Regions from separate parts of the Ensifer fredii genome, predicted to be linked through region 1. Evidence: predicted binding sites of a transcription regulator. Region 1 holds the regulator's gene; the other holds the start of a gene.
What was found. Region 1 encodes PhoB, which activates phosphate uptake and scavenging genes when phosphate is short. Its sites were predicted from a motif close to TGTCATNNANCTGTCAT; they were not measured.
Positions count from the first base shown of each region.

Region 2: NXT3_RS12420 (BtaA family protein) is a predicted target of PhoB. The motif match lies at 2,162-2,178, and genes of this name have one in related genera.

Region 1 covers NZ_CP024307.1:508,041-512,666, forward strand. The annotation lists gene pstA (phosphate ABC transporter permease PstA) at 1-560, shown strand, start outside; gene pstB (phosphate ABC transporter ATP-binding protein PstB) at 574-1,389, shown strand; gene phoU (phosphate signaling complex protein PhoU) at 1,436-2,149, shown strand; gene phoB (phosphate regulon transcriptional regulator PhoB) at 2,195-2,878, shown strand; gene NXT3_RS02470 (GcrA family cell cycle regulator) at 2,962-3,480, opposite strand; gene NXT3_RS02475 (aspartate aminotransferase family protein) at 3,895-4,626, shown strand, end outside.
Region 2 covers NZ_CP024307.1:2,517,524-2,522,149, forward strand. The annotation lists gene NXT3_RS12410 (lytic transglycosylase domain-containing protein) at 1-598, shown strand, start outside; gene NXT3_RS12415 (serine hydrolase domain-containing protein) at 650-2,014, opposite strand; gene NXT3_RS12420 (BtaA family protein) at 2,224-3,474, shown strand; gene NXT3_RS12425 (class I SAM-dependent methyltransferase) at 3,471-4,148, shown strand; gene NXT3_RS12430 (glycoside hydrolase family 25 protein) at 4,302-4,626, shown strand, end outside.

The sequences.
Region 1 (4,626 bases):
GGCTGACCGACCTGATCGAGGTCAACATCAACAATCTCGCCGCCGTGCCGTCGATCGTCTACGGCCTTCTCGGTCTCGCCGTCTTCGTGAATTTCGCCGGCATGCCGCGCTCGGCGGCCCTCGTCGGTGGATTCGTGCTGACCCTGATGACGCTACCGACGATCATCATCGCGACGCGCGCCGCGCTGAAGGCCGTGCCGCCGTCGATCCGCTCCGCCGCGCTCGGCCTCGGCGCCTCGAAGATGCAGACGATCTTCCACCATGTGCTGCCGCTTGCCATGCCCGGCATCCTGACCGGCACGATCATCGGCCTGGCGCACGCCCTCGGCGAGACGGCGCCGCTGCTCCTGATCGGCATGGTCGCCTTCGTCGTCGACTATCCGGGCTCGCCGCTCGAACCGTCCACGGCGCTCCCCGTGCAGATCTACATGTGGGCGAACGAGGCTGAGCGCGCCTTCGTCGAGCGTACCTCGGGGGCGATCATCATCCTGCTGATCTTCCTCGTCATCATGAACCTCGGCGCAATTCTGTTGCGGCGTCGCTTTGAGCGTCGCTGGTAGTGGGGTAAGGACTATGAACATCATGTCGGAAGCTGCAGTCGAAAAGGCTCTGGACCAGAAAATGAACACGGTGCCCTTGAAGATGATCGGCAAGGATGTGTCGGTCTATTACGGCGAGAAGCGCGCGCTCTTCGACGTCAACCTGAATATCCGCGAGAATACCGTGACGGCGCTCATCGGCCCTTCCGGATGCGGCAAGTCGACCTTCCTGCGGACGCTCAACCGCATGAACGACACGATCGAGAATTGCCGGGTCACCGGCCGGATTACCCTCGACGAGGACGACATCTACGATCCGTCGATCGACGTGGTGGAACTGCGCGCCCGCGTCGGCATGGTCTTCCAGAAGCCCAATCCGTTCCCAAAGTCGATCTATGAGAATGTTTCCTACGGGCCGCGCATCCACGGCCTGGCCCGCACGAAGGCCGATTTCGATGAGATCGTCGAAACGAGCCTGCAGAAGGCGGGCCTGTGGAATGAGGTGAAGGACCGCCTGCAGGAGCCGGGGACGGGTCTTTCCGGCGGCCAGCAACAGCGCCTCTGCATCGCCCGCGCCGTTGCCGTCAGCCCGGAAGTGATTCTCATGGACGAGCCCTGCTCGGCCCTCGACCCGATCGCCACGGCCAAGGTCGAAGAGCTCATTCACGAGCTGCGCGCCAATTTCACCATCGTCATCGTGACCCACTCGATGCAGCAGGCGGCCCGCGTCTCGCAGCGCACCGCCATGTTCCACCTCGGCAATCTTGTCGAGGAGAACGACACCGACAAGATGTTCACCAATCCGGACGACCAGCGCACCCAGGATTACATCATGGGCCGCTTCGGCTGATCGCCCGAAAACCCACCGCGAAGAGTGCGCCCTCGAGGAACCGTAGATGTCTCACCCCCACATAACGACAGCCTTCGACGAAGAGCTTAAATATCTGACGCGCCGGATCTCGGAGATGGGCGGCCAGGCCGAGCAGATGGTGGCGGATTCAGTCCGGGCTCTGGTGAATTCCGATCTGGCGCTCGCCCAGAAGGTCATTTCCGACGATGCAATCTTGGACGACGCCGAGCGCCAGATCGGCGAAAAGGCGATCGTCACCATCGCCAAGCGACAGCCGATGGCCGCGGATCTCCGCGAGATCATGGGGTCGATCCGGATCGCCGCCGATCTCGAGCGCGTCGGCGACCTCGGCAAGAACACTGCCAAGCGCGTCATCGCGGTTGCCGGCTCCGGCATTCCGCGCAAGCTGGCGCGCGGTCTCGAGCACCTCGCCGAACTCGCCCTGATCCAGCTCAAGGAGGTCCTCGACGTTTACGCCTCGCGTTCGCCGGAGAAGGCAAACAGCATCCGCGAACGCGACGAGGAGATCGACGCGATTTACACCTCGTTGTTCCGCGAGCTGTTGACCTACATGATGGAGGATCCGCGCAACATCACCCCCTGCACGCATCTCCTTTTCTGCGCCAAGAACATCGAGCGTATCGGCGACCACGCCACCAATATCGCCGAAACCATCTACTACATGGCGACGGGCGCCCAGCCGCAGGGCGAGCGGCCGAAGGACGACATGACGTCAACGCTCGGATCCGTCACCGACTGAGGGGACACCCGCCAATCATGAATCTAGGCAAGGAGTCGTAACTGAATGTTGCCGAAGATAGCCGTTGTCGAGGACGAGGAAGCGCTCAGCGTGCTGCTGCGCTACAATCTCGAGGCTGAGGGCTTCGAGGTCGATACGATCTTTCGCGGCGACGAAGCGGAGATCCGCCTGCAGGAGCGCTTGCCCGACCTTCTCATCCTCGACTGGATGCTGCCCGGCGTCTCCGGCATCGAGCTTTGCCGCCGTCTCCGACAGCGCCCGGAGACCGAGCGGCTGCCGATCATCATGCTGACGGCGCGCGGCGAGGAAAGCGAGCGGGTGCGAGGCCTTGCGACCGGTGCCGACGACTACGTCGTCAAGCCGTTCTCGACGCCGGAGCTGATGGCGCGGGTCAAGGCGATGCTCCGGCGGGCGAAGCCTGAAGTGCTGTCGACGGTGCTTCGCTGCGGCGACATAGAGCTCGACCGCGAAACCCATCGCGTGCATCGTCGCACCCGCGAAGTGAGGCTCGGCCCGACGGAGTTCCGGCTCCTGGAGTTCCTGATGGCCTCGCCAGGCCGCGTCTTCTCCCGCTCGCAGCTGCTCGACGGCGTCTGGGGGCACGACATCTATGTCGACGAGCGAACGGTCGACGTCCATGTCGGCCGGCTGCGCAAGGCTCTGAATTTCTCCAATATGCCCGATGTGATCAGGACGGTGCGCGGCGCCGGCTATTCGTTGGAAAGCTGACGCTTGCGCTGCTTTTCCGGCGTTCCAAAGTGATAAGGGGCCCGACGGGCCCCTTCATGCGTCCTTGTTATTGCTCCGACCGATCAGCGCGCGCGGCGCCGCTCGGCCGAGGGCTGGTAGGCGAGGCGAGCGTGGTAGCTGCAATAGGGGGAGGATTCCGGCGAGTCGTTGCCGCAGAAGTGGAATTCTTCCTTGAGCGGGTCGCCGATCGGCCATTTGCAGGTCCGCTCGGTCAGCTGGGTGAGTTCCAGCCGGCGCGACATCGGCACGACAATGTTGGTGTCGAGTGCGAGATCCTGCTCCGCCACCAGATCGACGGCGACCTCTTCCTTGAGCACGGCCGTGCCGGCAGCGCGGGTAACCGTCCGGGTCACGGCGCGTGCCGCGTAGTTCGGGGCGCGGGGCGCCGAGGTCGTCCGCTTGGGACGAGCCGCCGCTGTCGCTCCGCCGGCCTTGGCGCGGCCTGGCAGGCTCAACCGATGAACCTTGCCGATCACCGCGTTACGGCTGACGCCTCCCAGCTGCGCCGCGATCTGGCTCGCGCTTAGGCCCTCGGACCATAGCTTCTTCAGCTTCTCAACCCGCTCGTCCGTCCAGTTCATGTCTGCACTCCCCGTTCTCGGCGTTGGGATGGCAGAATCCATCACCGTTCTCCGGAAAAGCCCCGGAGTTACAACGCGATAACTATTTTGGTGACTAGGTCCGCCGCATGCGTCTAGTAATTGAATATTAACCTACCGGCCGGGTGACTCCGTGGCAAGAGTCGCCGGAATCGCGCCGAATCGATTTCGCAGTTTTCCCCAACTTGCTGTCGGATAGTTGCATTTTTGCAAGCCCCGCATCGGGATTTTTTCGCGGTGCGGAATCCGGGCCGGCGCGACTGTTGCAAGCCTTGGTTTTGTTGACATTGCGCCGCGATATGGGAATAGTGCCTGCGCCGCCGAAAGGCGGCATTTTTGATTTTTGTCGGGCCGATACGTCCGACAGCGATGCCGATGACGAAGGAGATGCTGATCATGGCCGCAACACCGCCGCTCTACGACACCTATCTGCGTGCGCCGTTGCGTTTCGAGCGAGGCGAGGGCGTCTGGCTGATTGCCGAAGACGGCACCCGCTATCTCGACTTTGCAGCCGGCGTCGCGGTTAATTCGCTCGGCCATGCCCATCCTCATCTCGTCGAAGCGCTGAAAGCGCAGGCGGAGAAGCTCTGGCATGTGTCCAATCTCTACGATGTTCCCGGCCAGGAGAGCCTGGCGCAGCGGCTGACGGCGGTCACCTTCGCCGATCGAGTGTTCTTCACCAATTCCGGTGCGGAAGCGCTCGAATGTGCGATCAAGACGGCGCGCCGCTACCATTTCGCCAAGGGCCATCCGGAGCGGTTCCACATCATCACCTTCGAAGGCGCCTTCCACGGCCGCACCATCGCGACGATTGCCGCCGGCGGCCAGCAGAAATACATCGAAGGGTTCGGGCCGAAGGCTCCGGGCTTCTATCAGGTGCCGTTCGGCGACATCGCCGCCGTCAAGACCGCGATCAACGACGAGACCGCTGCAATCCTGGTCGAGCCGATCCAGGGCGAGGGCGGCATTCGCCTCGCTTCGAAAGAATTCATGCAGGAACTGCGCGCGCTCTGCGACGAGTTCGGGCTGCTGTTGATCCTCGACGAGGTCCAGTGCGGCGTCGGCCGCACAGGCAAGCTCTTCGCGCATGAATGGTCGGGCATCAAGCCGGACATCATGGCCGTCGCC
Region 2 (4,626 bases), 2.0 Mb from region 1:
GGCTGCCGCGGCTACGCCGGCCGTTGAAAAAAGCGCCGAGGCGCCCGCGACGTCCTCTCTCACGATTGCCGCCTCATGGGAGTCGGATTTCGACACCGGGGAGCCGGTCGGCCTTGAAACCCTGGTGGCCAAGCGCATGATCGTTCCGACGGAGCGGCCCAAGACCGGCGTCATCGGCTCGGCGGTCGGCGCGGTTGCGAGCGTCATCCCCGATTCGTTGAAGCTGACGAAAGCCCCGACCAGTTCCAAGCCGGAACTCGACCGACTGATCAAGCATTACGCCGAGCTCAACGGCCTTCCCCTGGAACTCGTGCATCGGGTCGTCAAGCGCGAGAGCAACTACAATCCGCACGCCTACAGCAGGGGCAATTACGGCCTGATGCAGATCCGGTACAATACCGCGCGGGGCCTCGGCTATGAAGGCCCGCCCGAGGGCCTCTTCGACGCGGAAACCAACCTCAAATATGCGACCAAGTATCTGCGTGGTGCCTGGATGGTCGCCGACAACCAGCACGACGGCGCGGTGAAGCTCTATGCCAGCGGCTATTATTACCACGCCAAGCGCAAGGGCATGCTCGACATGCTGGACATGCAGTAACGGGCCGCTTCCGTCCCTCCCAGCCTATGACATTGCTGATCGGCGCCGCGCTCAATCGAGCGCAGCAATCACCGCGGTTTGCAGCTTCCGTACATCATAACCGCCGCCTCCGGGGGTGAGACCAAGCCGAACGACAGCGAGTCGGAGCGACGGAACGAGCATGATCGATTGCCCGTCATGCCCGAGCATCCAGAACGTGTCGGGCGGGAAATTACCCGTTCCGGCGCGCGTGCCGTTCTCGATAAGCCAGATCTGGCCGGCGCCGTAGTCGCCACCGGATGCGGCAGTCGGGATTCGCATGAACTTCACAAATCCCTCGGGCAGCAGGGCTCTGCCCTGCCAACGGCCATCATCCAGCAGAAATTGGGCAAACCGCGCCCAATCCTGCGCCGTGGCGTACATGTATGAGGAGCCGACGAAAGTGCCCTGCGCATCCGTCTCCATGACGGCGCTGGTCATCCCAAGCGGCTCGAACAGCACCCGGCGGGGATAGGCGAGCGCCTGAGCGGGGCTGTCGAAAGTCTGCATCCACAGGCGCGACAGGACGTTCGTCGTTCCGGTCGAATAGTTGAACCGGGCACCCGGTGCCGCTTCGAGCGGCTTCGAAGCGGCGAACCCGGCCATGTCGCTTTCGAGAAAGAGCATCCGCGTGACATCGGTGACGTCGCCGTAATCCTCGTTGAAGGCAAGCCCGCTCTGCATCGCCAGGAGATCGGCAAGCTTGATCCGCGCTCGTTCATCCCCGCTCCATTCCGGCAGAAGGTTGGCCTTCTCCAGATCCATGCGCCCTTCGGCGATACGCATGCCGACCAGGGCCGCGGTGACCGATTTCGTCATCGACCAGCCAAGCAGACGCGTCTCGCGGTCGAAACCCTGGCCATACGCTTCGCCGACGAGATGCCCATCCTTGACGACAAGGACGGCCCGCATGCCTGAACCGGCCAATTCGGGATCTTCTGCCAGTTTCTGGAATGCCGGGTCGATCTCCGCCTTGTTGCCGACGGGCCAGGCAAGGTCCGGGCTCTTTGCAGCCGCGGCAGCCCCAGTGGCGTTATCGAGCGCCGGCGCGGCCAGCGCCTGCATGGTCCCCTCCGCGGTTACCGTGCAGCCAAGTCCCGGGCGATAGACAGCCCGTGCCGGGGCCGCGAAGCCGAAGATCCTTGCCGTCACCGCATGCTGATCGCGGTCGACCGACACGCTGACGAACTTGAGCAACGGATGACCGGGCGCCTGCACGTCTTCGGCGAGCACCGCCTGCGGGTCTCGTCCCGCCAGGAAGACGTTGGAACAGACGATCTTGGCGGCATAGCCGTCCCCGACCTTGAGCAGTTCCGGTGGAAAGAGGGCCAACCAGCCGACGGCCGCCGCGGCGATCGCAATTAACAAGGCACCGGATTTCCGCAATAAACCCTTCATAGCCGCCTCCTGGGCCACAGGAGATCAGGTTTTCAGGGAAAGGAAAAGTGGATTTACCATGATCGGGAACTCTGTTGAAGAACGCCCGTTCCGGCCGCCTTTCGCTCTTAGAGGTCTCGGCGGAGTGCCGCCGGCCTGTGGGAATCCCGTCATCAAAGTGTAGTCGAGTCGCTCTAGAAGCGCCTTAGTTTCAACTGGATGGCAGGCAAATGACAGAACTCGCCCACGATGCCGGCTTTGGCGGAAAGAACGCCAAGCTGAAGAGCGCGCTTCTCCAGCACCGGGCCCTTTCCCTCGCCGGACTGTCGGAACGCGTGTTCGGGCTGCTCTTCTCCGGCCTGGTCTACCCCCAGATCTGGGAAGATCCGATTGTCGACATGGAAGCAATGCAGATCGAGCCCGGCCACCATATCGTGACTATCGGCTCCGGCGGCTGCAACATGCTGACCTATCTGTCCGCCGGCCCGGCGCACATCGACGTGGTCGACCTCAATCCCCACCATATCGCCTTGAACCGGCTGAAGCTTGCCGCCCTCCGTCACCTGCCGAGTCACAAGGATGTCGTACGGTTCCTGGGCAGTGCCGGCACGCGTTCGAACATCCAGGCCTTCGATCTCTTCATAGCGCCCAAGCTCGATCAAGCCACTCGCACCTACTGGAACGGCCGCGACATGGCGGGTCGCCGCCGCATCGGCGTCTTCGGCCGCAATATCTATCACACCGGCCTTCTCGGCCGCTTCATCGCCGCCAGCCACCTTCTGGCGCGGCTCCACGGCGTCAATCCCGCGGATTTCGTCGAGGCACGCTCCATGCGCGAGCAGCGGCAATTCTTCGACGACAAGCTCGCACCGCTCTTCGACCGGCCGATCATCCGCTGGATCACCGGCCGCAAGAGTTCGCTTTTCGGCCTCGGCATCCCGCCGCAGCAGTTCGACGAACTCGCCAGCCTCAGCCAGGAGAAATCGCTGGCCCAAGTGCTGCGCCATCGTCTCGAAAAGCTGACGTGCCACTTTCCGCTGCGCGAGAACTACTTCGCCTGGCAGGCTTTCGGCCGGCGCTATCCGCTCCCGCACGAGGGCGAGTTGCCGCCCTATCTGCAGACATCCAATTACGAAACTATCCGCAACCACACGGACCGGGTCACGGTCCATCACGAGAGCTTCACCGATTTGCTCGGCCGCAAGCCGGCCTCTTCCGTCGATCGCTATGTGCTCCTCGATGCGCAGGACTGGATGGCCGACCGGCAGCTGAACGACCTCTGGAGCGAAATCACCCGCACCGCCGCGCCGGGCGCCGTGGTGATCTTCCGCACCGCTGCAGAAGCGAGCATCCTGCCGGGACGTCTCTCCGAAGCCCTGCTCGACCAGTGGCACTACGATGCGGAGACTTCGTCGAAGCTCGGTGCCGAGGACCGTTCGGCCATCTATGGTGGCTTCCACATTTACCGGAAGAGAGCATGAGCGGCCCGCCGTCCGTTGGCAACAGCCATGCCCGGCTCATGGACCGGATGTACCGCTACCAGCGCTACATCTATGATTTTACCAGGAAATATTACCTCTTCGCCCGCGACACGCTGATCCGCGAACTGGACGCGCCGCCGGGCGGTTCGGTGCTCGAGATCGGCTGCGGCACCGGGCGTAACCTGGCGATGATCGGCGATCTCTATCCAACGGCACGCCTTTTCGGTCTCGACATCTCCGCCGAGATGCTCGCAACCGCCAAGGCGAAGCTTCGGCGCCACGGACGGCCGGATGCAAACCTGCGCATAGCCGACGCGACGAACTTCACTGCCGCCTCTTTCGGTGAGGCGGGCTTTGACCGAATCGTCATCTCCTATGCGCTGTCGATGATTCCCGACTGGCAGAAGGCGGTCGACGCGGCGATCGACGCCCTCCATCCGGGCGGCTCGCTGCATGTCGCCGATTTCGGCCAGCAGGAGGGATGGCCGGGCGGCTTCCGCCGCCTCCTCCAGGGCTGGCTGAAGCGCTTTCACGTCACGCCACGCGAATCGCTGTTCGACGTCATGCGCGCCAGGGCCGAGCGGGACGGCGCCGCACTGGAGCTCAGGACGATCGGCAGAGGCTATGCATGGATCGCTGTCTACCGCCGTCCGGCGGACGTGCAGGCTCCGTGATCGGCCAGCGCGACAGCAATGCAATTGCCGCTTGAGCTAACTCAAATTTTACGATGTTATGGTGAAAAGGAGGTCAAGCCTCCCTGGGGACATCACCATCATGGAAACCATCGCGTGAGGCAGGATCGTCGTTCGTCTGCAAACGGAACCCTCATGCGCCGGCTCCTCCTGGCTTTGCTGCCCATCGCCACCATTCTCTCCGCCTGCACGTCCACCGACTACGACCTCGTGCGCACGGCCTCCATACCGCCGCGCTTCCAGGACACCGATCCGCAGGATTTCGGCGATCGCACACCGCACCATCACAGCGTCCACGGCATCGACGTTTCCAAATGGAACGGCGACATCGACTGGATGAGGGTCAAGAACTCCGGCGTTTCCTTCGCCTTCATCAAGGCAACCGAGGGCAAGGACCGCGTCGATTCGCGCTTCCACGAATATTGGCCGCGCGCGCGCGCCGCCGGGCTCGCCTATGCCC